Linked DNA regions of Starkeya sp. ORNL1. The protein of the gene in region 1 binds, or shares a complex with, the protein of each later gene. Links are inferred from orthologs where the notes say so. Each region holds a gene or a part of one and is shown in the gene's direction. Other genes may lie near its edges.

Region 1 (16,166 bases):
ATCGAGGTCAGCCGCGCATCCCACACCCAATAGGTGCCCCACATCGGCCGACCCCAGAGCGAGCCGGTGAGCAGGCACAGGAAGGCGAATACCGCCCCGATCGGGGCCATCGCCTTGTGCGCGACATCCGCCAGCGGATGCCGCCACACCAATATGCCGAGCGCGGACAAGGCCAGCGCCGTGTAGCCGAGCATGGCGAGCCAGGCGAACGGCACATGGATGTACATGATCTTCACGGTCTCGCCCTGCTGGTAGTCGGCAGGGGCGCGGAAGGCGAGCACGAAGCCCGCTGCCAGCACGATGGCGCTCGCCGCCGCGAGCCACGGCAGCACCCGCCCGGAAAGGGCGAGGAAACGGGTCGGGTTCGCGAAGTCCATCAGCGCCATGGCGCGGTTCTAATCGGCTGCAGGACGGGGGGCAACTCACGCATCCTGCGGCACAACGCGGATGTGATGGCCGTAACGGTAATCAACGGAGGTGTGATGGGCGGACGCGCCCTCGCCGGATGAATGCCCGGTGAATGCCACGTTCAGCCTCGATTCCTGAGGCCGTCCCTAGCTTGACGACACGATGGCGTGATTCCCGGGGCCCTTCCGGTTTGGAAAATGGGCTCTAAGTCTCGCCGTGCCCAGTAAGCAGACGGTGCCCCGGGCGGGGGCCTCCGGAAGACGGAGACAAACTGATGCCGGCGACCCAATCGAGCTCAACCGCGGCTGTTCTGCGCGTCCGTCGCGCCAATCCCACCGACCTTACCGATGTTCGCCGCCTCCAGGCGGCATCGCTGCGCGGCTTTGCGCGTCGCGTGCATGGCGAGGAGGTGATCGAATCCCTCATTCCGCGCATCGGCACCTTCGACGCCGAGCTGGTGTCCGACGGCACCTTCTTCATCGCCGAAATCGAGGGCGAGGCGGTGGCCTGCGGCGGCTGGTCGATGCGCGAGCCGAGCTACATGGGCAGCGAGATCGAATTGCCGACCACGGCCGGCGGCGTTGATGTGCCGCACGTCCATGGCGTGTTCGTGCATCCGCTCTTCATCCGCTACGGCATCGGCTCCGCCTTGCTGGAGCGCATCGATGCCGACCTGCGCACCCAGGGCTTCGCCCGTGCCCGGGTGGCGGCGACGCTGGCGGCCGAAGGCTTCTTCGCCGAGCGCGGCTGGCGCCGCCAGGGCGCGGTGTTCGGCGCGCTGGACGGCGGGTTGATCTTCGTCGCCATGGGCATGGAAAAGCGCTTCGCCTCGGACCTGCGTTTGGCGGCTTAATTCCCAAAGTCGTCATCCCGGACGGGCCGCAGGCCCGATCCGGGATCGTAGGAAGGTGATGCGCGGGACTTCACGCGATCCCGGCTCTCCGCTGCGCTCCGGCCGGGATGACGACCCAGCAGGGGTCGCTATGGATTGAACCGTCCCGTCGCCGCGGCGAACAGTTCGCCCAGCATGTCCAGGCGCCCTCTCATGCCGCTGATCTTGGTCGGCGTGGCCTCGCCCACCGGGTAGCGGCGGGCGACCGGCACCTCCGTGGTGCGCAGGCCCAGCCGCGCCGCGCGCACGGTCAGATAGAACAGCAACTCATAACGCACGAACACGTCGCGAAACGGCGCCACGCGCGGATCGGCGAGGTAGCGCGCCGAGTAGGCGCGGAATCCGTTGGTCGTGTCGGTGTACCAATGCCCGGCGGCAAGGCTCAGCACCGGCGCATGGATCAGCCGGCCGGCGAGATGGCGATCCCGCGGCGTGTTCTCGGCGACGCCGCCGGCGACATAGCGCGAGCCCTGCACATAGTCATACCCCTCGTCGAGCTTCTCCAGGAACAGCGGGATGGCATCGACGCCATCCTTGCCGTTGCCGTCGACAGTGACGACGCCGTCATAGCCCTCGTCCAGCGCGAAGGCATAGGCGATGCGCAGCTGCGCGCTCAATTTGCCAGGCGCGGTCTTGGTCAGCAGCGCGCGCACGCCGACGAAACGCAGGAAATCGGGATCGAGCGAGCCGTCGGTCGAGCCGCCATCGGCGATGACGATGTCGCATGCCGGGGCAAGTTCGGCGATTTGCCGAAGCTGGCGGCGGATGCGCTCGCCCTCATTGATGACCGGGATCACCAGCACATGGCGGTGCTGCTTGGGCCCCAGGATGTCGGTGCGATGCGCCGGGATGGCACGACTGGGCGTATCGGTGCTCATAGAGGATCGGCCCCAGCGGCCAGCACGGCGGACGGCATGTAGAGTTCGGAGATCAGTTCGGCGGCGCCCGCCGCCGCGTCTTCCCATGCCCCCGCCGCCTTCATCTCCGCCGAGATCCAGCCATCATAGGAGGCTTCGCCGAGCGCCGCGGCGATCGGACCATGGTCGACGCCGGAAGCGCCGAGCGCGGCGAGTTGCGGCTCGCTGACATGGAAATGGCTGGCAAAGGGCGCCGCTTCGACGATCACCGCCGGGTCCTCCTGGTTGAGGAACATGGTCCCGGTGTCGATCTGCAGCCGAACGCCGGGATGGTGGATCGCCTTCACCAGATCCAGCGCCTCGCGGGTCGTGGTGGCGAACTTGCAGCCATAGACCGGCGCATTGGCCTCGAAGGCGAGCGTGGTGCCCTCATCGGCGAACAGCGGGGCCAGGTAGCCGAAGAAGTCGGCCGCGATCCGGAACGCGGCATCGGGCGCCAGATCCCCCGGATTGCGCACCCCCGGCGCGCCGAACACGCAGGCCCCCGCCCCCAGCGCACCGGCTACCCGCGCCACTTTGGCGAGATGATCGCGCAGCCGCGTTCTCGCCTCCTCGGCGCCGAACAACGCAACGCCGCTGATGCCGAACAAGATGCCCTGCATGGCGACGATGCGAAGCCCTTCGCCCTCGATCGCGGCGCGCGTCTCGGCAAGGCGCGCCGGCGCCGCCGGCCAGCCCGGCACCGATTTGCCCGGCGCGATTTCGATGCCGGAGTATCCCAGCCGGCTAAACACCTCACAGGCCGCCGGGTCACTTACGCCGTCCGGCAGCAGGATGTTCGAGATCGCCATTCCCTTCACGATGTCGCCCCGGCCTTGACCGCCTCGATGCCGCGCTCGTCTGCGACGAAGCCGCAAATGGTGTCGAGACACTTCTGCGCCGACATGATGAACGCCCCCTCCCCGCCGAATGCCTGGGCATGCCGGGTGCCGACACGGTACTCCGGCGCCGGATACTTCTCCTCCCCGACCACGACGCCGGGGAAGTCGCACTCGATGATCTCGCGCATCCGCACCGGCTCGGTGAACAGGTTCACCAGCTTGAGCCCGACGCGCCGCGTGGTGCCGATATCGGCCCACAGCCGCGAGACCGGATACCACTGGAACAGCCCAGCCGGATTGATGAGATCGGTCTGGTTGTGGTGCAGCAGGTCGTAGATGGCGTTCTTGCGCAGCCCGGGCCCGAACAGCGCCGGCAGCCGCACGATGCGCACCAGCGGGAACGTGTCCTTGGCCCACTCTTCCAGCTCGTAGCGGTGGCGGCCATAGGCATGGTTCGCCGCCGGGTCGATCGCGGTGGCCTCGTCGCCGCCGGCGGCCGGGTCGGGATAGACGTCGATGGTGGAGATCAGGATGAGCTCGCCGATCTTCGCCGCGCCGAGCGCGTCGGTCAGCAGCTTGATGCCGGCGCGGTCCGCCTCGGGATCGCGGTTCGCCATCCATTTCACCGCGGAGACCCCGGCGCAGACCACAAGGTCGAAGGAGCGCCCCGCCATCTCGTTGATGTTACGGCTGTTGTAGCGTTCGTCGAACACCGTCGCCGCGTCGAGATTGGAGCCGACGAAGCCGGTATGACCGATCAGTGCCGTGATCATGTCAGTCGCCTCCCGTGGTTGCCGCCTCAGGCGCGCCGAGCCGGAACGCGCCGGTCTCATCAACAACGTTCAGCCGGCTGGAACGTGCCGTGCGCTCGCTGCGCAATTCGCGCACCACGGTGCGTCGGCGCCGCCCGCCAGTAGCGGCATGGATCTGCACGACATATTCCGACAGCAACCAGAACATCAGCGAAAACAGGAACATCATCCCCGCCATCTGCAGCGACAGCGTGGTCCAGCCGGCCTCGACGTTCGGCTTCAGCAGGAACACCAGCACCACATAGGCCGCATAGAGTAGCGACAGCGCACTCGCCAGCATGGCGAACAGCCCGAGCATCCGCACTGGCGTCGCACCGAGGCTGATGGCGAGCCGCACTGCCTTGCTCGCGCGAGCAGCGAGGGAGGAGACCTGCTCCGGCTCCGGCGACGTCTCCGCCACATCAACCTCTGTAGCGGCAAATCCCGGCCCGCAGGTGCGCGCCTTCAGCAGCAGTTCGGCATTCTGCCGGGAGAGCAGATAAAGCGCCGCCTCACGCTGCATCAGCCCCAACTCGACCGGCGAGGGCTTCAAGGCAGCGCCGGTCATCGAGGACAGGAATTGGTAGGCGGCACGGTGGATGAAGGTGTCATGCACCGCCACCGCGCGGTCGAACACCGCATCATAGCCGGCGCGTATCCGCTCCACCGCCTCCGGCACCGCTGCGACCGCGGCTTCGGTGAGCGAGAGCAGAAGCACATGGTCGCACACCGCATTCTCCATGCCGACCATGCTGGCGACTTCACTGTCGAGCCATTCGGCAAGCACCAGGCAGGTGGCGTCCGGTAGCGTGGCGACCAGGCTCTTCAGCTCGCGAACACCCGCGCCCGAGCCGTCGGCGACCAATATGGTCTCGACATCGGTGAAGTTCTCGCCGAGCACCGCCAGCAGCCGGTCGAGAAGCGCGCGATCCGGCAGCGTGTCCCTCACCACCAGTATCAGCGAGACCGAGGTCAGGCGTTCGCGTCTCATGCGCTCTCTTTCCATTGGTGGGCGCGCAGCATCTCCAGCACATCGTAGATGTTGTCGATCTTCGACCCCATGACACTGAGGATGCGCGGGCTGGCGACGCAGGTCTCGGCGAGGATCGGCCGGCCGTCATCATCCTCATTGCGCAGGAGGACGGTCTTGATCTCGAAGATGGAACGCACCGGCTCGACCTTCGCCAGCACGGGCAAGAAGCGCGCCGCATCGCGCAGCATTGCCATGGCATTGCTGCGGGTGGGCAGAGCATTGCCATGGCCCGGCTCGGTCCAGGCTTCGTGCGGGGTGTAGCGCACATGGCTGAGCGAATGCAGCTTCGCCGCCGGAAACGGCATGGTGGAGAAGAACGGCCCGTCCATCACCGTGATGCCGACGTCGGCGATATCGCGCGGCGGCGGGATCAGCAGCATCTCGGCCAATTCGCGCTTGAGGCGTGCTTTCACCGGGATGCCGACATCGTCGAGCGCCGCGTAGGTGCAATTGACGACAAGTCCGGCCTCGATGGTCTCGCTTGGCAAGGTCACGCGGACCGGTCGCGCCGGCGCGGCGATGGGCTCGACCCTCACCGGCGTCCCCAGCCGTACATCGACATGGACGTCGGCGAGCCGCTGCGCGGCGGAGCGCGCCAGCGCCACCGCGTCGAAGGCCAGTTCGCGGGTGAGGAAGGCGGCTTCGATCAGGTCGGGATCGAACAGCCGCGCCAGCGCCGCCGGCGCCTCGCGGCACAGTACGCCGATCTTGCCGCAGAAGCTGGCGAACTGCCCGGCATTGACCCGCGAGGTCGCGGCGATGGCGTAGAGCTTCACCATGTCGGTGCGCACGGCGAAGCCGTAATCGGCGACGAAGCGTTCGAAATTCGCCCGCGAGCGCTCGGCGGTCGAGAGCGAGCGGGGATAGTGGTAGCCGTTATGCACCCGCGCCTGGTTCACATAGGAGGCGCGGCGCAGCAGGCCGGCCTCCCGCTCGCACAGCATCACACGCGCAAAGCCGAGGCGGCGCAGTTCGACCGCGATCTCGCAGCCGAAGAACCCACCACCGATGACCAGCGCGTCGACGCTTCCCATGCGCCTAACCCGCCGCCGTCCGGTAGGTCCATAGCGAGTGGCAGGCATAATTGAAAATCGGCACGGTGGTGAGGATCACCAGGCTGACGAGCAGATGGTGCACGCCGAGCGAGGCGAGGCCCAAAGCCATCAGCCAGTTCAGCACGAAGCCGGCGCCGACCACGATCCAGAAGCGGGTGAAGGTGCGCGCGTCCATCGCCGCTTCGAAGGTCCACAGGCTGTTGCCAGCATAGGACACCAGCGTGCCCAGAATGAAGCCGGCGATGGCCCCGGTCACGATGCCGCGCCCGAGCCCGTCGACCATCAGCGACATCATGCCGACATAGGCGAGGCTGCTCGCCACGCCGACGACGAGGAACCGCACGACACGCCGCTGCAGCAGGGCTTTCGCAGTCGAGATGATCGGTTCCATGGGGCTTTGGAATGTTGGGGCTGGCGGGTGTTTTGCAGACTATCCGTTAAAAATCCCGCCGCGCGATCGGCGAGATGTCGCGCGATGATTAACGGGTTGTTGGGGAAGGCGCTCTGCTTGAGCATCCTTCGAGGCTCGCTACGCTCGCACCTCAGGATGACGTGGTTATTTAACGCTACGTCATCCTGAGGTGCCCGCCGCAGGCGGGCCTCGAAGGATGCCCACCGCCGTGTCCCCAAAACGATTTGAGCGCGCCCCGTGAGGGAACGCGCTCAAGCATTCGTCTCACCCGAGCAGCGGCGAGCCCACCAGCCCGCCGCCTCGCGTCACATCACGGCTTCGGCGCTTGTGCCGGGGCGGCCGGCGCGTCGGTCTTCGGAAGCAGGTCGGCCGGGCTCGGCGCGGCGGTGGTCTTTTCCACCTTGGCAGCGTCGCGGACCTTCTGCACCGCCTCGGCCTGCGCCTTCTGGGCGAGGAACTGCTCGATCTGCGGCTTCACGTCATCGAAGCTCGGCAGCGGCTTCTGGCGCTTGTCCTCGAGCTTGATGACATGCCAGCCGAACTGCGTCTTCACCGGCTCGGAAACCTCGCCCGGCTTCATCGCGAACGCCTTGTCGGCGAATTCCGGCACCATCTGGTCCTTGGTGAAGTAGCCGAGATCGCCGCCATTCTCCTTGCCCGAGGGATCCTCGGTGAGCGCGGAGGCAAGCTTGGCGAAATCCTCGCCCTTCTTCAGCTTGGCTTCCACGTCCTTGGCCTTGGCCTCGGCGGCAGCCGACGCCTTCTCATCCTTCGGATCCTCGACGCGGAACAGGATGTGGCGGGCGCGCACTTCCTCTTCCGGCTTCTGCTGCTTCAGCGCTTCGTCATAGGTCTTCTTCAGCTCGGCATCGCTCACCGCCGCCTTGGTGGCCTTGGAGAGCGCGGCCTGCATCAGCAGGCGCTTCTTGGCGAAAGCGAGCTGCTGGGCAAATTCCGGCGCCTGGTCGAGCTTGTCGGCCTCGGCCGACTGGGCGAGCGCGGTGAGGTCGATCAGGAAGCCGAGCACATATTCCTGGCGGGCCGGCCCCTGGAGCTGCGGCGGCAGGCTGCCGCCGAGCTCGTCCTCGGCGATGGTGAGGTCGGACTTCTTGATCTCGATGCCGTTCACCCGCGCCAGCACGGGATCGGCGTCAGTGGCTCCGGGGGCAGGCGCAGCGGCCGCCGGCGGAGTGGCAGGCGCCGGGCTCTGTGCATGGGCGGGCAGCGCGGCGACGCCGAGCGCGGCGGCGCTAAGAAGCGCGGCGGCGAACGCGGCACGCGGGGAACGGAATGTCATGGATGCCTGTCCTTGGAGGTTTGCGGTGGTCCGCGTTTCGGGCGGCGAAAGCTGGCCCAGTCCGGCCGGCGTTGCAAGCGGGGGGTGCAGGAGGCGCGCCCTTCTGGCAAGCACGCCCGCCCGCGATTGACAACCCCCAAACCCGTTCATAAGTGTGGCACGCCGCGCGGGCCCTCCCGCGCGCTCGCATTTATGTTACCGGACCGCGCTATCACACGCACCCGGCATGACCGACGGACCCATTTCGGCCGCAAATGCCGTCTCGATCGGTTGGCTGACCGGTTGATCGCTAAACGGGGCTCGGCGGCCCGTCACCGCCGCGCCCTTCTCTGCCCCGACGGGACGTGGATTGGAAGCACGATGCTCGGCGCCATTGCGCGAAAGCTTTTCGGATCGGCCAATGACCGCCGGGTGCGCGGTTACCAGCCGAAAGTCGCCGCCATCAATGCCCTGGAACCGGAAGTCGCGGCGCTGTCCGACGAAGCATTGCGGGCGCGCACTGACGCCTTCCGCAAGCAGCTCGCCGAGGGCACCGACCTTGAAGACCTCCTGGTGCCGGCCTTCGCCACGGTGCGCGAGGCGGCCAGGCGCGCGCTCGGCCAGCGGCATTTCGACGTCCAGCTGATCGGCGGCATGGTGCTGCACGAGCGCGGCATCGCCGAGATGCGCACCGGTGAAGGCAAGACGCTGGTGGCGACCACCACGGTCTATCTCAACGCGCTGACCGGCAAGGGCGTGCACGTCGTCACGGTGAACGACTACCTCGCCAAGCGCGACGCCGAATGGATGGGCCGGGTCTATAAATTCCTCGGCCTCACCGTCGGCATCATCGTCCACGGCATGGACGACGACGAGCGCCGCGCGGCCTATGCCTGCGACGTCACCTACGCCACCAATAACGAGCTCGGCTTCGACTATCTGCGCGACAACATGAAGTACGAGCTCGGCGCCATGGTGCAGCGTCCGCACCATTATGCCGTGGTCGACGAGGTGGACTCGATCCTGATCGACGAGGCGCGCACCCCGCTCATCATCTCCGGCCCGCTCGACGACCGCTCGGAGTTCTACAACACCATCGACACCTTCATTCCCCGGCTGTCGAAGGAGGACTACGACGTCGACGAAAAGCAGCGCTCGGTCTCCCTCACCGAAGCCGGCATGGAGAAGATGGAGCAGCTGCTGCGCGATGCTGGGCAGCTGAAGTCCGACAGCCTCTACGACATCGAGAACGTCTCGGTGGTGCACCATGTCAACCAGGGCCTCAGGGCCCACACGCTGTTCCAGCGCGACAAGGACTACATCGTCCGCAATGACGAAGTGGTCATCATCGACGAGTTCACCGGCCGCATGATGCCGGGCCGCCGCTATTCCGAAGGCCTCCACCAGGCGCTGGAAGCCAAGGAGCGCGTGCAGGTCCAGCCGGAGAACCAGACGCTCGCCTCCATCACCTTCCAGAACTATTTCCGCATGTACGAGAAGCTGGCGGGCATGACCGGCACGGCCAACACCGAAGCGGCCGAGTTCGGCGATATCTACCGCCTGGAAGTGATCGAGATCCCGACCAATCTGCCCGTCGCCCGTGTCGACGACGATGACGAGGTCTACCGGACCGCCGGCGAAAAATACAACGCCATCATCGAGTTGATCGACGACTGCAAGAAGCGCGGCCAGCCGGTGCTGGTCGGCACCACCTCGATCGAGAAGTCCGAACTGCTCGCCGAACTTCTGAAGAAGCGCGGCTTCAAGCAGAAGGACTTCACCGATCCGGACGCCTTCCGCCCGCTCTATGACGGCGACCAGGGCCAGACCGAGGACAAGGTGTTCGCGGTGCTGAACGCCCGCCACCACGAGCAGGAATCCTACATCGTGGCGCAGGCCGGCGTGCCCGGCGCCATCACCATCGCCACCAACATGGCCGGCCGCGGCACCGACATCCAGCTCGGCGGCAATGCCGACATGCGCATCGGCCACGAGCTTGCCGACATGCCGGAAGGCGAGCAGCGCAACGCGGCCGAGCAGGCGATCCGCGACGAGATCGCCAAGCTGAAGAAGCGGGCGCTCGAGGCCGGCGGGCTCTATGTCATCGGCACCGAGCGGCATGAAAGCCGCCGTATCGACAACCAGCTGCGCGGCCGCTCCGGCCGCCAGGGCGACCCCGGCCATTCGCATTTCTTCCTGTCGCTCGAAGACGACCTGATGCGCATCTTCGGCTCCGACCGGCTCGACGGCATGCTGCAGCGCCTCGGCCTGAAGGAAGGCGAGGCCATCGTCCATCCCTGGATCAACAAGGCGCTGGAGAAGGCGCAGCAGAAGGTCGAGGCGCGCAACTACGACATCCGCAAGAACCTGCTGAAATACGACGACGTCATGAACGACCAGCGCAAGGTGGTGTTCGAGCAGCGCGTCGAGCTGATGCAGGACGAGGACGTCGCCGAGACGGTCGCCGAAATGCGCCATGGCGTGGTCGAGGACCTCGTCACCAAATATGTGCCGCCGACCGCCTATCCCGAGCAGTGGGACACGGCAGGCCTCGCCGAGGAGCTGCGCCGCGTGCTCGGCCTCGATCTGCCGGTGGTCGACTGGGGCCACGAGGAAGGCATCGCCGACGAGGAGATGCGCGAGCGCATCCTGCGCCGGGCCGACGAAGCGATGGCCGCCAAGGTCGCGCAATACGGCCCGGACATCATGCGCTATGTCGAGAAATCGATCCTGCTGCAGACGCTGGACCATCTCTGGCGCGAGCATCTGGTCACGCTCGACCATCTGCGCCAGGTCATCGGTCTGCGCGGCTATGCCCAGCGTGATCCGCTGAACGAGTACAAGTCGGAAGCCTTCCAGCTGTTCGAGGCAATGCTCTCCAGCCTGCGCGAGGCGGTCACCGCCCAGCTGATGCGCGTCGAGGTCGTCACCCAGCCGCCGCCGATGGACGAACTGCCGCCGATGCAGGCGCACCATCTCGATGCCGACACCGGCGAGGACGAGTTGCTGTCCTATACGGACGCCGAGATCGCCCGCGAGGCGACGCTGGCTCCTGCCGCCGACGCGGCGTCGCCGCGGCGCGATCCGAACGATCCCTCGACCTGGGGCCGCGTCGGCCGCAACGAGGCGTGCCCCTGCGGCTCCGGCAAGAAGTTCAAGCACTGCCACGGCCGGTTCGCGTAAGGTTGGCCGGCGCCTAGAGCCCTTCCCGTTCGGATGGAAACATCCGAACGACAAGAAAGCGCTCTAGATTCAATAAGCTGGAGCAATTCCTCTTCGATCAGATGATTCCATCTGATCGGGAAATGCTCTAGCGCGACCGGTCCACGGCAAATCGGATGTCGTCATCCCGGGCGGCCGAAGGCCGATCCGGGATCGCGCGCCGAAAGAGGTCCACCTTCGTCACGTGATCCCGGCTCTCCGGCTGCGCCTCCGGCCGGGATGACGCCTTCGATATTCTCGTCTCGCGGGGGACAAATCGGCTCCAGCCGCTGTAGCGTGCGTCCCTCCTCTCGGAGGCTCGCCCGTGCCGCACTGGCAAACCGACATCCATGCCTGCGAGGCGCGCTTACGCGATGCCGCGCTTGCCGGCGACGTCGCCGCGCTCGATGCGCTATTGGCCGACGACCTCGTCTTCACCAACCAGAACGGCCAGGTTCTGAACAAGCAGGACGATCTCGACCTGCACCGCAACGGAATGCTGCGGCTGGAGAGCCTGGCTTTCTCGGAGTATCGGCTGCGCCGGCTCGACGAGGCCCATGTGCTGGTCACGCTGCGGGCGGACGCCGAGGGCCGTGCCGGTGGCCAACCCTTCACGGCGGCACTGCGTTTCACCCGCGTCTGGCAACGCCAGGACGACAGGAGCCACGGCGGCGCCTGGCAAATCATCGCCAATCATTGCTCGGCGGTGGCGTAAGGCGATCCCCAAGCCGTCCCCGTGGGCCTTCGTCCGGCCGGAGGCGTAGCCGTAGAGCCGGGATCGCACGAAGGTAGAGAACCTCACGCGATCCCGGATACGGCCTGACGGCCGTTCCGGGATGACGACAAATGCCGGGAAAAGAAACTACTGCGAGAAGCCGCCGGTCGAGCGGATCGCGGCGCCTGGCAGTTGCTGGGTGCCATAAAGCGGCTGATCAGCGCTGGGCGCCGGCTGCGCGGTAGCGACCGGCCGCGGCGCGGCCGGGGCGGTGGAGACCGGCTTCGGCGCGGCGGCGGGAACCGACGGGCGGGCCGGCGGAATCGGCACCGCAGTCGGCAGCACGGCAGCTTGCGCGGGAGCGTCGGCGGCCGGCGCCGTCATCGCCACAGGCGGCGGCGCAGCAGCGGGTGCCGGGGCCGGATCACTCTGGCCGAACCACTTGCCGAGCGAGAAGCCTGAAGACGCGGCCGGTGCCGGCGTGGTCGAAGCGGTGCTGGCCGGCTCGCTGCCGCCGCCGAACAGCTTGGTCAGGAAGTTGCCGCCACCCGAGGAATTGTCGATCGAGGCGACCCGTGCGGTCGGCTGCGCCTGCGCGCCGGAATTGGCGAACAGCACGGTCTCAGAGCGCGATCCGCCCGGCGCATCGGTTGGACGCGGCGGCGGCATCGGCACGCCGGAACGCACGCCGGTGGCAAGCGCGACGCTGGCCTCGGCGGTCGGAGCGGCAGGCGACGCGGCAGCCGGCCCGGCGTCGGCGGTCTGGATCGGCGGCGTATCGGTGGCGGTCGGCTGGCCCGGCGGGCGCACATTCGGCGGCAGCGTGCCGGGGGTGCGCACCAGGCTGTCCGGATTCTGCACCTTGGCCAGGAACACCTTGTGCATGCCGCCATCGGTGCCGGTCTTGACCGGCGCCAGCGGCGTGCGCGGCGCCAGCGAAGCGACCTGCGCGTCATCCTGCGTACGCTTGGTCGCGATCTCCTGCTCCAGGTCCGCCGGCTCGGTGGAAGCCGGGCACGGGCCTGTCGGGTTGAACTTGGCGTTCGGGTCGGTCGGCGTCTCGTTGAAGACGTAGCGCTTCTCGCAGACATCGACCTTGGGCGGCGCCTTGGTGATCTCGAAGGTGTCGTAGCCTTCCTTGATCATGCGCCAGAAGGCCATGTTCGGGTTGTTGCGATGCCGCGCCATGTTGGTCGGCGTCATCCGGAACGGATAGGCCTGCACCTGGAAGGAACGCTGTCCGCCGGTGAAGCTGTCGCGACCGAGCGCAAAGATCTCCTGGATCTGCTCGTCGGTCATGGCATAGCAGCCGGAGGACGAGCAGTCGCCATGCACCATCAGATGCGCGCCGGTACGGCCCCAGGCTTTGTCATAGGCGTTGGGATAGCCCATGTTGAAGGCGAGGTAGTAGCTGGAGTTCGGGTTCATCTGCCCGGGGGTGATGGTATAGAAGCCTTCCGGCGCCTGCCGGTCACCTTCCGTCACCTTGGGTCCGAGCTCGCCCGACCAGCGGCAGATCGGGTAGGTCTTGAGCAGTGCGTAATCGCCGTCCTTGGTCTGCTTCCAGACCTCAAGCTCCGACTCTTCCTTGAAGATGCGCACCGTGATCGGGCTGGTGGGCGTCATGCCCTTCTTCTCGATCAGCGCGACGGTCTCCGGCGCGAGCGGGCGCATCGCCTTGGCACCGACACCACCACCCGAGCCGTTGCAGGCGGCCAGCGCCAGCGCACCGACGCCAATGAGCAGGGCCGCGCGCAGCCTTCCGGCCAGCCCGGTGCGGGAGAAGAGGGAAGCTTCCGTGCGGCTCAACGCAGAACTCCTCAGTCCGACCCGTGAGGCGATGAGCTTAATGAATAAAGCGTTATCCTTGACGGCTCGTTACCGCAAGTGCAGCAAGGACACGCCGTCAAAGCTTCAATAGGCACGTCCTACAACCCCCTGCCGATGGCAAGGAATTTCTCCCGCCGCGCCTTGCGCAGCGCCGCCGGATCGAGCCCTGCGAGATCGGTGAGCGCCGCCTCGATGGCGTCGGCCGCCGAATCCATCGTCGCCTCGGGATCGCGGTGTGCGCCGCCCGGCGGCTCGGAGATGATGGAATCGATGATGCCGAAGCGCGAAAGATCCTGCGCGGTGATGCGCATATTGGTTGCGGCTTCCTGCGCCTTCGCGGTGTCGCGCCACAGGATCGAGGCGGCACCTTCCGGCGAGATCACGCTGTAGATCGCATGTTCCAGCATCAGCACCCGGTTCGCGGTGGCGATGGCGATGGCCCCGCCCGAGCCACCCTCGCCGATGATGACGGCGACATTGGGAACGCCGAGCGACAGGCAGGCATCGGTCGAGCGGGCGATTGCCTCGGCCTGGCCGCGTTCCTCGGCGTCGAGGCCGGGAAAGGCGCCGGCGGTATCGACCAGCGAGATCACCGGCAATGAGAAGCGGTCGGCAAGCTCCATCAGCCGCACCGCCTTGCGGTAGCCCTCGGGCCGCGCCATGCCGAAATTATGCTTGATGCGGGTCTCGGTGGTGGAGCCCTTCTCATGGCCCATCACGCACACAGCCTGCCCCCGGAAGCGGGCGAAGCCGCCGAGGATGGCCTCGTCCTCGCCGAACTTGCGGTCGCCGGCGAGCGGGGTGAAATCCTCGAACAGATGCGCGGAATAGTCGGAGAAATGCGGGCGCGAGGGGTGGCGGGCGACCTGCGTCTTCTGCCAGGGGGTGAGATTGGCATAGAGCTGGGCCAGCGCCTCGCGGGCCTTGACCTCCAGCCGGCCGATCTCCTCGCCGATGGCGACGGCGTCGCCCTGCTCGGAGAGCGTCTTCAGTTCCTCGAGCTTGGCCTCCAGCTCGGCCACGGGCTTTTCGAAATCGAGGTAGCTGCGCATGTGCTGTCGGCGGGCTCGCATACGGACGTGATGAGGGCGGCGGTGATCCGCCCGGTTCGAAGGCGCGCGAAGCTGTGCCCCGAGAGGGTGGCGGCGTCAAGGCGGACGGTGACGACGCAAATCGCGCTTTCCGCCGCGCGCGTCTACCGCGCCAACTCGCGCGACAGATACTCCACCAGCGCCCGGACCTTCGCGGAAGGGTGCGGGCCGGCGGGATAGACCGCGTGCACCGCCAGCGGCGCCACCTCGAAATCGCCCATCACCCGGACCACGTCGCCGGAAGCCAGGTCGTCGCGGCACATCCATTCCGAGACGAGGGCGACGCCAAACCCGGCACGGACGCAAGCCATCATTCCCTCGCTGGAATCGATGCTGATCCGGGGTTCGAGTTCGATCGAGACCGCAGCGCCGTTGCGCATGAAGCTCCAGCCGCGCCGCGAGGCGGGCCCCGGGCCGAAGATACAGTCATGGCCCAGCAAGTCCGACGGCACTATGGGTTGGCCGCGTGCAGCGACATAGCGTGCGGAGGCCACCGGAAACCGGGCCCCGACAGCAAGGCGCCGCGCCCCGAATCCCGACGATGTGAGGTCGCCGAGCCGGATCGCCACGTCGACGCCCTCGGCAATGAGGTCAGTGCGCGCGTCGGCTATGACAAAGTCGAGTCGCAGCAAATGGTTAGCGGCAAGGAACGGCTGCAGCAACGGGATTACGATGCGCACCCCGAACGTGACCGGCATGGCGACGCGGATCAGCCCGCGCAGGCTGTCGATGCCGCGTGCGGCGTCCTCCGCCGCCTCGAGATCGGCGAGCACCTGCTTGGCACGCTCCAGGAAGGTAGTGCCTGCCTCGGTCGGCGCCACCCTCCGCGTGGTGCGCAACAGCAGCTTAATCCCGAGCCGCGCTTCCAGTTCGTTGACGATGCGCGAAACTGAGGGCTGCGACAGGCCCAATTCCCGGCCAGCGCGCGAGAAGCTGCCGCTCTCGGCCGTGCGGACAAAAACCGTGAGTTCCTGAAGCCGATCACTCATTTGACTAGCATATAAATGTTCTTCGAAGTGGGCACATTCTCCCATTTGTATGGATGAACCATCCTCCCGGCCATCGCAATAGCAAACCGGGAAACAATCCCATGGCCCTTCAAGACACGCTGAACGCCTTCCGCGCCAATTTCGAAGCCGGCGGGCCGCCCTATAACGCGCCTGGCTGGATCCACGAACCGATGCACCGCGCCACCGACGAGTTGATCGCGTCCGGCCTTGCCGGGCATGCGCTCAAGGCCGGCGACGTGGCGCCCGCCTTTACGCTCCAAGATGCCGAGGGTAACGCCGTCGCATCGCAGGACCTCCTCGCCCACGGCCCGATGATCGTCACCTTCTATCGCGGCGTATGGTGCCCCTATTGCAACTTCGACCTGCAGGCGATCCAAGCGGCCTTGCCAGACTTCGAGGCGCGCGGCGCCCGGTTGGTTGCCGTCTCGCCGCAGACGCAAGCCAATAGCCGCCGCTCGATGCGCGACAACAAGCTCAGCTTCCCGATCCTGTCCGATCCGGGCAACGAGGTCGCCGCCAGCTTCGGCCTGCGTTTCGGGCTGCCGGATTATCTGATCGACCTCTACAAGAACGTCTTCAAGAACGACCTTGCCGTAGCCAATGGCGATCCGAGCTGGACCTTGCCGATGCCGGCCCGCTTCGTCATCGCCACCGACGGCACCATTGCCTATGCCGAGGTGAATCCGGACTACACCCGTCGGCCCGACCCGTCCG
Region 2 (8,616 bases), 4.4 Mb from region 1 along the record:
CTATTACGGGCACGCGGCGGACAAGAAAGCCAAGCGCAAGTAGAGGTCAGAGTCATGGGTAAGGCAGCTCGTCCGCGCGCGCTCGCGGATACGGAAGCCAAGGCGGTTGCTCGCAATCTTCGCGTCAGCCCCCAGAAGCTCAACCTCGTCGCGGGTCTGATCCGCGGCAAGAAGGTCGCGACCGCGCTCGCCGACCTTGAATTCTCGCGCAAGCGCATCGCCGGCGATGTTCGCAAGTGCCTGGAATCGGCCATCGCCAATGCCGAGAACAACCATGAGCTGGACGTCGACGATCTCGTCGTCGCCGAGGCCCATGTCGGCAAGGGCATCGTCATGAAGCGGTTCGCCGCTCGCGCCCGCGGCCGCGCCAGCCGTATCGAGAAGCCGTTCTCGCACATCACCATCGTGGTGCGTGAAGTTGAGGAGAAGGCCTGATGGGTCAGAAGGTCAATCCGATCGGGCTGCGGCTCGGCATCAACCGTACCTGGGACTCGCGCTGGTTCGCCAGCAAGGGCGAGTACGGCCAGCTGCTGCACGAGGACATCAAGATCCGCGAGATGCTGCAGAAGCTGCTCAAGCAGGCTGCGGTCAGCAAGATCGTGATCGAGCGTCCGCACAAGAAGTGCCGCGTCACCATCCACTCGGCTCGTCCGGGCGTGGTGATCGGCAAGAAGGGCGCGGACATCGACAAGCTGCGCAAGAAGGTCGCCGAGATGACCGCCTCCGAGGTGTTCATCAACATCGTCGAGATCCGCAAGCCGGAAATCGACGCGCGCCTGGTCGCCGAATCGATCGCCCAGCAGCTCGAGCGCCGCGTGGCTTTCCGCCGCGCCATGAAGCGCGCCGTGCAGTCCGCGATCCGTCTCGGCGCCGAAGGCATCCGCATCAACTGCTCCGGCCGTCTTGGCGGCGCCGAAATTGCGCGCCTGGAATGGTATCGTGAAGGCCGCGTGCCGCTGCACACCTTGCGCGCGGACGTGGATTACGGTACGGCCACCGCCTTCACGACCTACGGCACCTGCGGTGTCAAGGTCTGGATCTTCAAGGGCGAAATCCTCGAGCACGATCCGATGGCGCAGGACAAGCGTCAGGCGGATGCAGAGCCGTCGGGTGGTCGTTCCTCGCGCCGCGACGCGGCGTGAGTCAATTGCGAGAATAATGAGAGGCGCGAGTCATGTTGCAACCGAAGCGCACCAAGTTCCGCAAGCAGTTCAAGGGCCGCATCCACGGCACTGCGAAAGGCGGGACTGACCTCAACTTCGGCCAGTTCGGGCTGAAGGCGATGGAGCCGGAGCGCGTTACCGCGCGCCAGATCGAAGCCGCGCGTCGCGCGCTCACCCGTCACATGAAGCGTGCGGGCCGGGTGTGGATCCGCGTCTTCCCGGACGTGCCGGTGTCGAAGAAGCCGACCGAAGTCCGCATGGGTAAGGGCAAGGGCGCGCCGGAGTTCTGGGCGGCCAAGGTGAAGCCCGGCCGCATCATGTTCGAGATCGACGGCGTCAGCCAGGACGTCGCCAAGGAAGCGCTGACGCTGGCCGCTGCCAAGCTGCCGATCAAGACGCGCTTCGTCGAACGCATCGCCGAGTGAGGGGGATCATCATGGCAAAGGCTTCCGATCTCCGGACCAAGACCCCGGACGAGCTTTCCGACGATGTGCTGTCGCTGAAGAAGGAGCAGTTCAACCTGCGCTTCCAGCGTGCCACCGGCCAGCTCGAGAACACGGCGCGGGTGCGTCAGATCCGCCGCGATATCGCGCGGATCAAGACCATCCAGGCGCAGAAGGCCGCGACTGCGGCCAAGGCGAAGTGAGGAGATAACGATGCCGAAGCGTTTGCTGCAGGGCGTCGTGGTGAGCGACAAGCAGGACAAGACCGTCGTGGTCCGGGTCGAGCGTCGCTTCACGCATCCGCTGCTGAAGAAGACCGTCCGCCGTTCCAAGAAGTACCACGCCCATGACGAGGCGAACTCCTGGAAGGAAGGCGACACGGTCTGGATCGAGGAAAGCCGTCCTCTGTCCAAGCTGAAGCACTGGACCGTGGTCCAGGGCGAGAAGCGCGTCGAGGTCTGATCCTCGCTTCGCTGACAAGTTTCCCGGAAACGGGGTGAGGTGCGCCAGGTTCCACTGGTCGCGCGCAGGTTACGAGAAAAAGGTGCGTCATGATCCAGATGCAGACCAATCTCGACGTGGCGGACAATTCCGGCGCGCGTCGCGTCATGTGCATCAAGGTGCTGGGCGGGTCGAAGCGTAAGTATGCCCATGTCGGCGACATCATCGTGGTGTCGGTGAAGGAAGCCATTCCGCGCGGCCGCGTGAAGAAGGGCGACGTGATGAAGGCGGTCGTGGTTCGCACGGCCAAGGACATCCGCCGCGTCGACGGCACGGTGATCCGCTTCGACCGCAATGCTGCGGTGCTGATCAACAACAACAAGGAGCCGGTCGGCACCCGTATCTTCGGGCCGGTTCCGCGCGAGCTTCGCGCCAAGAACCACATGAAGATCATCTCGCTGGCGCCGGAGGTGCTGTGATGGCGGCGAAGATTAAAAAGGGCGACAAGGTCGTCGTCCTCGCCGGCCGCGACAAGGGTCGCAGCGGCGAGGTCATCGAAGTGCTGCCGAAGGAGAGCACCGCGAAGGTTCGCGGCGTGAACCTCGTGAAGCGCCACCAGCGGCAGAGCGCGAACCAGGAAGGCGGGATCATCTCCAAGGAGGGTCCCATCCACCTGTCGAACATCGCGATCGCCGATCCGAAGGACGGCAAGCCGACCCGCGTCGGTTTCCTTGTGCAGGCCGACGGCACCAAGGTGCGCGTCGCCAAGCGCTCGGGGGAGAAGATCGATGGCTGAGGCCAATTACACCCCGCGGATGAAGTCCCAGTACGAGGACGTCATCCGCAAGCAGATGATCGAGCAGTTCGGCTACAAGAACGCCATGGAAGTGCCGGTCATCGAGAAGATCGTCATCAATATGGGCGTTGGCGAAGCCACTGCCGACACCAAGAAGGTGCAGACCGCGGCGGGCGACCTCGCGCTGATCGCCGGCCAGAAGCCGGTGGTGACGCGTGCCCGCCAGGCGATCTCCAACTTCAAGCTGCGCGAGAACCAGCCGGTCGGCGCGAAGGTTACCCTTCGCAAGACCCGCATGTACGAGTTCGTCGACCGCCTCGTGAACATCGCGCTGCCGCGGGTTCGCGACTTTCGCGGCCTGAACCCGAAGAGCTTCGACGGGCGCGGCAATTTCGCGCTCGGCATCAAGGAGCACATCGTGTTCCCCGAGATCAACTACGACAAGGTTGATCAGATGTGGGGCATGGACATCATCGTCTGCACGACGGCGAAGACGGACGAAGAGGCGCGCGCGCTTCTGAAGGCCTTCAACTTCCCGTTCCGGCAGTAAGCATCCCCTTCCGGCCGTGGGGCGGGAGCCCCAAACGCGGAGACTAGGAGCAAAAGCATATGGCGAAGAAGAGCGCGGTCGAAAAGAACGAACACCGCCGGAAGCTCGTGAAGAACTATTCCGGCAAGCGTTCGCGTCTCAAGGCCCTGATCAGTGACAAGGAACTGCCGATCGAGGAGCGCTTCGCCGCGGTCCTCAAGCTCGCGCAGCTCCCGCGCAATTCGGCGAAGGTCCGCATCCGTAACCGGTGCGAAGTGACCGGCCGTCCGCGTGCGTTCTACCGCAAGATGAAGATGAGCCGTATCGCGCTCCGCGAGCTCGGCTCGCAGGGCCAGATCCCCGGCCTCGTCAAGTCCAGCTGGTGAGGGAGGGCTGATCCATGTCGACAACCGATCCCATCGGCGATCTCATCACCCGCATCCGCAACGCGCAGATGCGCCGCAAGGAACGCATCTCGACGCCGGGCTCGCGCCTGCGCGCCAGCGTCCTCGACGTGCTCCAGGCGGAAGGCTTCATCCGCGGCTACTCAGCGGGCGAGCCGGTCAATGGCCGCACCGAGTTCGAGATCGAGCTGAAATACTATGACGGCGAGCCGGTGATCCGCGAGATCTCCCGCGTCTCCAAGCCAGGCCGGCGGGTCTATTCGTCGGTCAAGACGCTTCCGCGCGTTGCCAACGGTCTCGGCGTCGCTGTCGTCTCCACGCCGCAGGGCGTGATGGCGGACCACGAAGCCCGCGAGAAGAACGTGGGCGGCGAAGTCCTCTTCACCGTCTTCTGATCGGGGAAGCAGAGCACATGTCCAAGATCGGCAAAGCCACCATCACCGTCCCGGCCGGCGTCACCGCCGCCGTGGAAGGCCAGACCGTCAAGGTGAAGGGCCCCAAGGGCGCCCTTCAGGTCGAGATCGTCGAGGAAATCGGCGCCACGCTGGAGGGGAACGTCATCTCCTTCAAGCCGCGCGGCGAGACCAACCGCCACAAGGCGATGTGGGGCCTGTCCCGCACCCTGGTGTCGAACCTGGTCGAAGGCGTGACCAAGGGCTTCGAGAAGAAGCTCGAGATCACCGGCGTCGGCTACAAGGCCGCGGTGCAGGGCAAGAACCTGAACCTCGCGCTTGGCTACAGCCACGACGTGATCTATCCGGTTCCGGAAGGGATCCAGATCGTCACGCCGAAGCCCACGGAAATCGTCATTTCCGGCATCGACCGCCAGAAGGTTGGCCAGGTCGCCGCCGAGATCCGCGAGTTCCGCGGTCCCGAGCCCTACAAGGGCAAGGGCGTGAAGTACGCCGGCGAATTCATCTTCCGCAAGGAAGGCAAGAAGAAGTAACGGAATCGAACCATGGCACAGTATCAGGACGCTACTGAGCGCCGTAAGGCGCGTGTCCGTCGGGCGCTTCGCTCGGCGGCGAACGGGCGGCCGCGCCTCTCCGTGCATCGCTCGTCGAAGCACATTTATGCGCAGGTCATCGATGATGCGAACGGCGTCACCGTCGCCGCGGCATCGACGCTGGAGAAGGATCTGCGGGGCAGCCTGAAGACCGGCGCGGATATCGCTGCGGCGCAGGCGATCGGCAAGCTCGTGGCGGAACGCGCCGTCGCGGCCGGGGTGAAGGACGTGGTGTTCGACCGCGGCGCCTTCATCTATCACGGCCGCGTCAAGGCGCTCGCGGAGGCTGCCCGCGAGGGCGGCCTCAACTTCTGACGACACGAGCGGGTCACCGCGGAAAGAGGATTAGATCATGGCTCGTGAACGTGAGCGTGAACGCGAGGATCGCGACAATACTTTCGTGGACAAGCTGGTCCACATCAACCGCGTCGCCAAGGTGGTGAAGGGCGGCCGGCGCTTCGGCTTTGCCGCGCTCGTCGTGGTCGGCGACCAGAAGGGCCGCGTCGGCTTCGGCCATGGCAAGGCGCGCGAAGTGCCGGAAGCCATCCGCAAGGCGACGGATGCCGCCAAGCGCGCGCTGATCCGCGTGCCGCTGCGCGAGGGTCGCACTTTGCATCATGACGTGCACGGCCATCACGGCGCCGGCAAGGTGGTGCTGCGCGCCGCCCCGGCCGGTACCGGCATCATCGCCGGCGGCCCGATGCGCGCCGTGTTCGAGACGCTGGGCATGCAGGACGTGGTGGCGAAGTCGTTCGGCTCGTCCAACCCGTACAACATGGTTCGCGCCACGTTCGACGCGCTGAAGAACCAGGACAGCCCACGCCTCGTCGCTGCTCGCCGCAGCCTCAAGGTGTCGCAGCTGCAGAGCCGCCGCCGCGTCGACGACGCCGAAGCGACCGACTGATAGGAGCGCATCATGGCGAACGCGAAAACCATCACGGTCGAGCAGATCGGCTCCCCGATCCGCCGTCCGGAAGACCAGCGGGCGACGCTCATTGGTCTCGGCCTGAACAAGCTCGGGCGTCGTTCGACGCTCGAAGACACGCCGGCTGTCCGTGGCATGGTTGCCAAGGTCCGCCACCTCGTGCGCGTCGTGGAAGCGTGAGGGGATAGGTCGATGAGCAACCTCAACGATATTCGTGACAATGAAGGCTCGCGCAAGAAGCGCATGCGGGTCGGCCGCGGCATCGGCTCCGGCAAGGGCAAGACCGGCGGTCGTGGCGTGAAGGGTCAGACCTCGCGCACCGGCGTCGCGGTCAAGGGCTTCGAAGGCGGTCAGATGCCGCTGCATCGGCGTCTGCCGAAGCGCGGCTTCCACAACATCTTCCGCCTGGACTTCAACGAAGTCTCGCTCGATCGCATCCAGACCGCGATCGACGCCGGCAAGCTCGATGCCTCCAAGCCCGTCACCGAGGCGGCCCTGGTCGCGGCCGGCGCCCTGCGCCGCGTCAAGCAGGGCGTCCGCGTGCTCGGCACCGGCGAGCTGAAGGCGAAGGTCACGCTCGAAGTGGCGCATGCCACCAAGACCGCCGTTGCGGCGGTGGAGAAGGCCGGCGGCACCGTGACGCTGCTGGCGTCCGCGAAAGCCTCTGGCGAAACGGCGGCCTGAGGCTTACCTCAGGCACTCCGATTCTTTGATCTAGGGCACGGGCGAGGAGCGAAGCCACCATGGCGTCCGCAGCAGAACAACTCGCGGCTAACCTCAATTTCGGTGCTCTGGCGAAAGCCGACGAACTGAAGAAGCGCATCTGGTTCACACTGGGTGCGCTTCTCGTCTATCGGCTCGGCACCTACATTCCTATGCCGGGTATCAACCCGGACGCCCTGGCGGACGTGTTCCGCACGGCGTCCAGCGGTATCCTGGGCCTGTTCAACATGTTCTCGGGCGGCGCGGTCTCGCGCATGGCTATCTTCGCCCTGAACATCATGCCGTACATCTCCGCCTCCATCATCATCCAGCTCCTCACCACGGTCTCGCCGACCCTCGAGGCGCTGAAGAAGGAAGGCGAGTCCGGCCGCAAGCAGATCAACCAGTACACGCGCTACCTCACCGTGGTGCTGGCGCTGTTCCAGTCCTACGGCATCTCGGTCGGCCTTGAAGGCTCCGGCGCCGTGGTCTCGGATCCCGGCTGGTTCTTCCGCATCTCCACGGTCATCACCCTGACCGGCGGCACGATGTTCCTGATGTGGCTCGGCGAGCAGATCACCTCGCGCGGCATCGGCAACGGCATCTCGCTGATCATCTTCGCCGGCATCGTGGCGGAGCTGCCTTCGGCGATCGCCAACACGCTGGAGCTCGGCCGCCAGGGTGCGATTTCCACCGGCATCATCATCGCGGTGATCCTGATGGCGGTCGCCGTGATCATGTTCATCGTGTTCATGGAGCGCGCCCAGCGCCGGCTGCTGATCCAGTATCCGAAGCGCCAGGTCGGCAACAAGGTCTATGAAGGCCAGTCGTCTCACCTGCCGCTGAAGCTGAACTCATCGGGCGTCATCCCGCCGATCTTCGCGTCCTCGCTGCTGCTGATCCCGACCACGGTAGCGAGCTTCACGCAGGGCTCCGGCCCGCCGTGGCTGACCACGGTTACGGCGCTGATCGGCCATGGCCGTCCGCTGTTCATGCTGCTCTATGTGCTGCTGATCGTGTTCTTCTGCTTCTTCTACACCGCGATCGTGTTCAACCCGACCGAGACTGCGGACAACCTGAAGAAGCACGGCGGCTTCATCCCCGGCATCCGCCCGGGTGAGCGCACGGCGGAATATATCGACTATGTGTTGACTCGCATTACCGTCATCGGTGCTGGTTACCTTGCGATAGTGTGCCTGTTCCCGGAGATCCTGATCTCCTACGCCGCGGTGCCGTTCTATTTCGGCGGCACCTCGCTGCTCATCGTGGTTAGCGTTACGATGGACACGGTGGCGCAGGTCCAGGGGCATCTGCTGGCGCATCAATATGAAGGCCTGGTCAAGAAGGCCAAGCTCAAGGGGAAGCGCCGATGAGGTTGATACTGCTGGGTCCGCCAGGGGCGGGTAAGGGCACGCAGGCAACGCGTTTGGTTGCCCGCCATGGCATCGTCCAGCTATCGACCGGAGACATGCTCCGCGAAGCGGTGAAGAACGGCACGCCCGTCGGCCTCAAGGCCAAGGCGGTGATGGATGCCGGTGGCCTCGTCTCCGACGATATCGTCATCGGCATCGTCGCCGACCGCATCGAGCAGCCGGATGCCGCGCGGGGTTTCATCCTCGACGGCTTCCCGCGCACCGTGGCGCAGGCCGAGGCGCTCGACGACATGCTGCGCGAGAAGGGCCTGAAGCTCGACGCCGTGATCGAGTTCAAGGTCGACCAGACCAAGCTGGTCGAGCGCATCATGCGCCGCGCGCAGGAAACTGCGGCCCGCGGCGAGCCGGTGCGCAAGGACGACGATCCGGAAGTCTTCAAGACCCGGCTGGAGGCGTTCAACCGCGATACCGCGGTGGTGGCGCCTTACTATGCCGAGCGCGGCCTCCTGGTGCCTGTCGACGGCATGCGGCCGATCGACGAGGTCAGCGAGGCCATCGCCGAGGTGCTGGAGACGGTTTGAGGGTAGCTCCCTCTCCCCGACGGGGAGAGGATGGGGTGAGGGCCTTCGCCGGTCCGCAATCGGGCTCTCCCTCATCGACGCGCTTCGCGGGCCACCTCTCCCCAACGGGGAGAGAAAAGAGGGTCATCCTCGGAAATCCTGCCGCGTGGCTTGACATAGAGCCCGATTCCCTCTATGTGCCGCGCTTCACTCAAGCGACTGCGTCATTTCGACGTCCGCCGAGGATGTCGAAGGGCGCGTTCGTGCGTAGCCC

The links.
Region 2: the proteins of secA (region 1) and secY are in contact, whole or in part, in a crystal structure (PDB 3DIN), measured with the Thermotoga maritima proteins. The link is inferred for Starkeya sp. ORNL1 from one-to-one orthologs. Residues at the interface, in WP_004082002.1 of Thermotoga maritima: Glu261, Ala262, Arg263, Lys300, Ala301, Arg302, Thr303, Ile304, Ile305, Leu323, Tyr324, Asp325, Pro326, Val329, Ser330, Tyr333, Ile336, Lys340, Phe345, Val349, Glu363, Phe364, Tyr374, Ser375, Gly376, Gly377, Glu393, Ile395, Thr482, Ser483; in WP_004081795.1 of Thermotoga maritima: Glu108, Gly109, Glu110, Glu111, Ala236, Glu237, Arg238, Arg239, Ile240, Thr241, Ile242, Gln243, Tyr244, Ala245, Arg246, Arg247, Val248, Thr249, Gly250, Arg251, Arg252, Val253, Tyr254, Gly256, Ala257, Ser258, Thr259, Tyr260, Leu261, Pro262.

Annotation. Positions count from the first base shown.
Region 1 is NZ_CP048834.1:5,368,877-5,385,042, reverse strand. The notes cover bases 7,588-10,988. They hold secA (preprotein translocase subunit SecA), read left to right. Parts: upstream 7,588-7,986; coding sequence 7,987-10,788; downstream 10,789-10,988. Other genes in these bases: G3545_RS25300 (peptidylprolyl isomerase), read right to left, coding at 7,588-7,626. Also shown: G3545_RS25340 (heme ABC transporter permease), read right to left, coding at 1-386; G3545_RS25335 (GNAT family N-acetyltransferase), read left to right, coding at 683-1,261; G3545_RS25330 (glycosyltransferase family 2 protein), read right to left, coding at 1,390-2,178; G3545_RS25325 (sugar phosphate isomerase/epimerase family protein), read right to left, coding at 2,175-3,008; G3545_RS25320 (NAD(P)-dependent oxidoreductase), read right to left, coding at 3,014-3,811; G3545_RS25315 (hypothetical protein), read right to left, coding at 3,813-4,820; G3545_RS25310 (FAD-dependent oxidoreductase), read right to left, coding at 4,817-5,896; G3545_RS25305 (GtrA family protein), read right to left, coding at 5,901-6,308; more of G3545_RS25300, read right to left, coding at 6,640-7,587; G3545_RS25290 (nuclear transport factor 2 family protein), read left to right, coding at 11,132-11,521; G3545_RS25285 (murein L,D-transpeptidase family protein), read right to left, coding at 11,669-13,330; G3545_RS25280 (acetyl-CoA carboxylase carboxyltransferase subunit alpha), read right to left, coding at 13,450-14,403; G3545_RS25275 (LysR family transcriptional regulator), read right to left, coding at 14,547-15,431; G3545_RS25270 (peroxiredoxin-like family protein), read left to right, coding at 15,533-16,166. UniProt on the Escherichia coli protein: Required for protein export, interacts with the SecYEG preprotein conducting channel.
Region 2 is NZ_CP048834.1:951,409-960,024, reverse strand. Bases 5,816-8,616 are described here. They hold secY (preprotein translocase subunit SecY), read left to right. Parts: upstream 5,816-6,450; coding sequence 6,451-7,782; downstream 7,783-8,616. Other genes in these bases: G3545_RS04670 (adenylate kinase), read left to right, coding at 7,779-8,363; rplO (50S ribosomal protein L15), read left to right, coding at 5,900-6,391; rpmD (50S ribosomal protein L30), read left to right, coding at 5,816-5,887. In the rest of the region: rpsS (30S ribosomal protein S19), read left to right, coding at 1-43; rplV (50S ribosomal protein L22), read left to right, coding at 55-435; rpsC (30S ribosomal protein S3), read left to right, coding at 435-1,142; rplP (50S ribosomal protein L16), read left to right, coding at 1,175-1,588; rpmC (50S ribosomal protein L29), read left to right, coding at 1,600-1,809; rpsQ (30S ribosomal protein S17), read left to right, coding at 1,820-2,068; rplN (50S ribosomal protein L14), read left to right, coding at 2,158-2,526; rplX (50S ribosomal protein L24), read left to right, coding at 2,526-2,843; rplE (50S ribosomal protein L5), read left to right, coding at 2,836-3,393; rpsN (30S ribosomal protein S14), read left to right, coding at 3,453-3,758; rpsH (30S ribosomal protein S8), read left to right, coding at 3,773-4,171; rplF (50S ribosomal protein L6), read left to right, coding at 4,189-4,722; rplR (50S ribosomal protein L18), read left to right, coding at 4,735-5,097; rpsE (30S ribosomal protein S5), read left to right, coding at 5,135-5,686; more of rpmD, read left to right, coding at 5,699-5,815. UniProt on the Escherichia coli protein: The central subunit of the protein translocation channel SecYEG. Consists of two halves formed by TMs 1-5 and 6-10.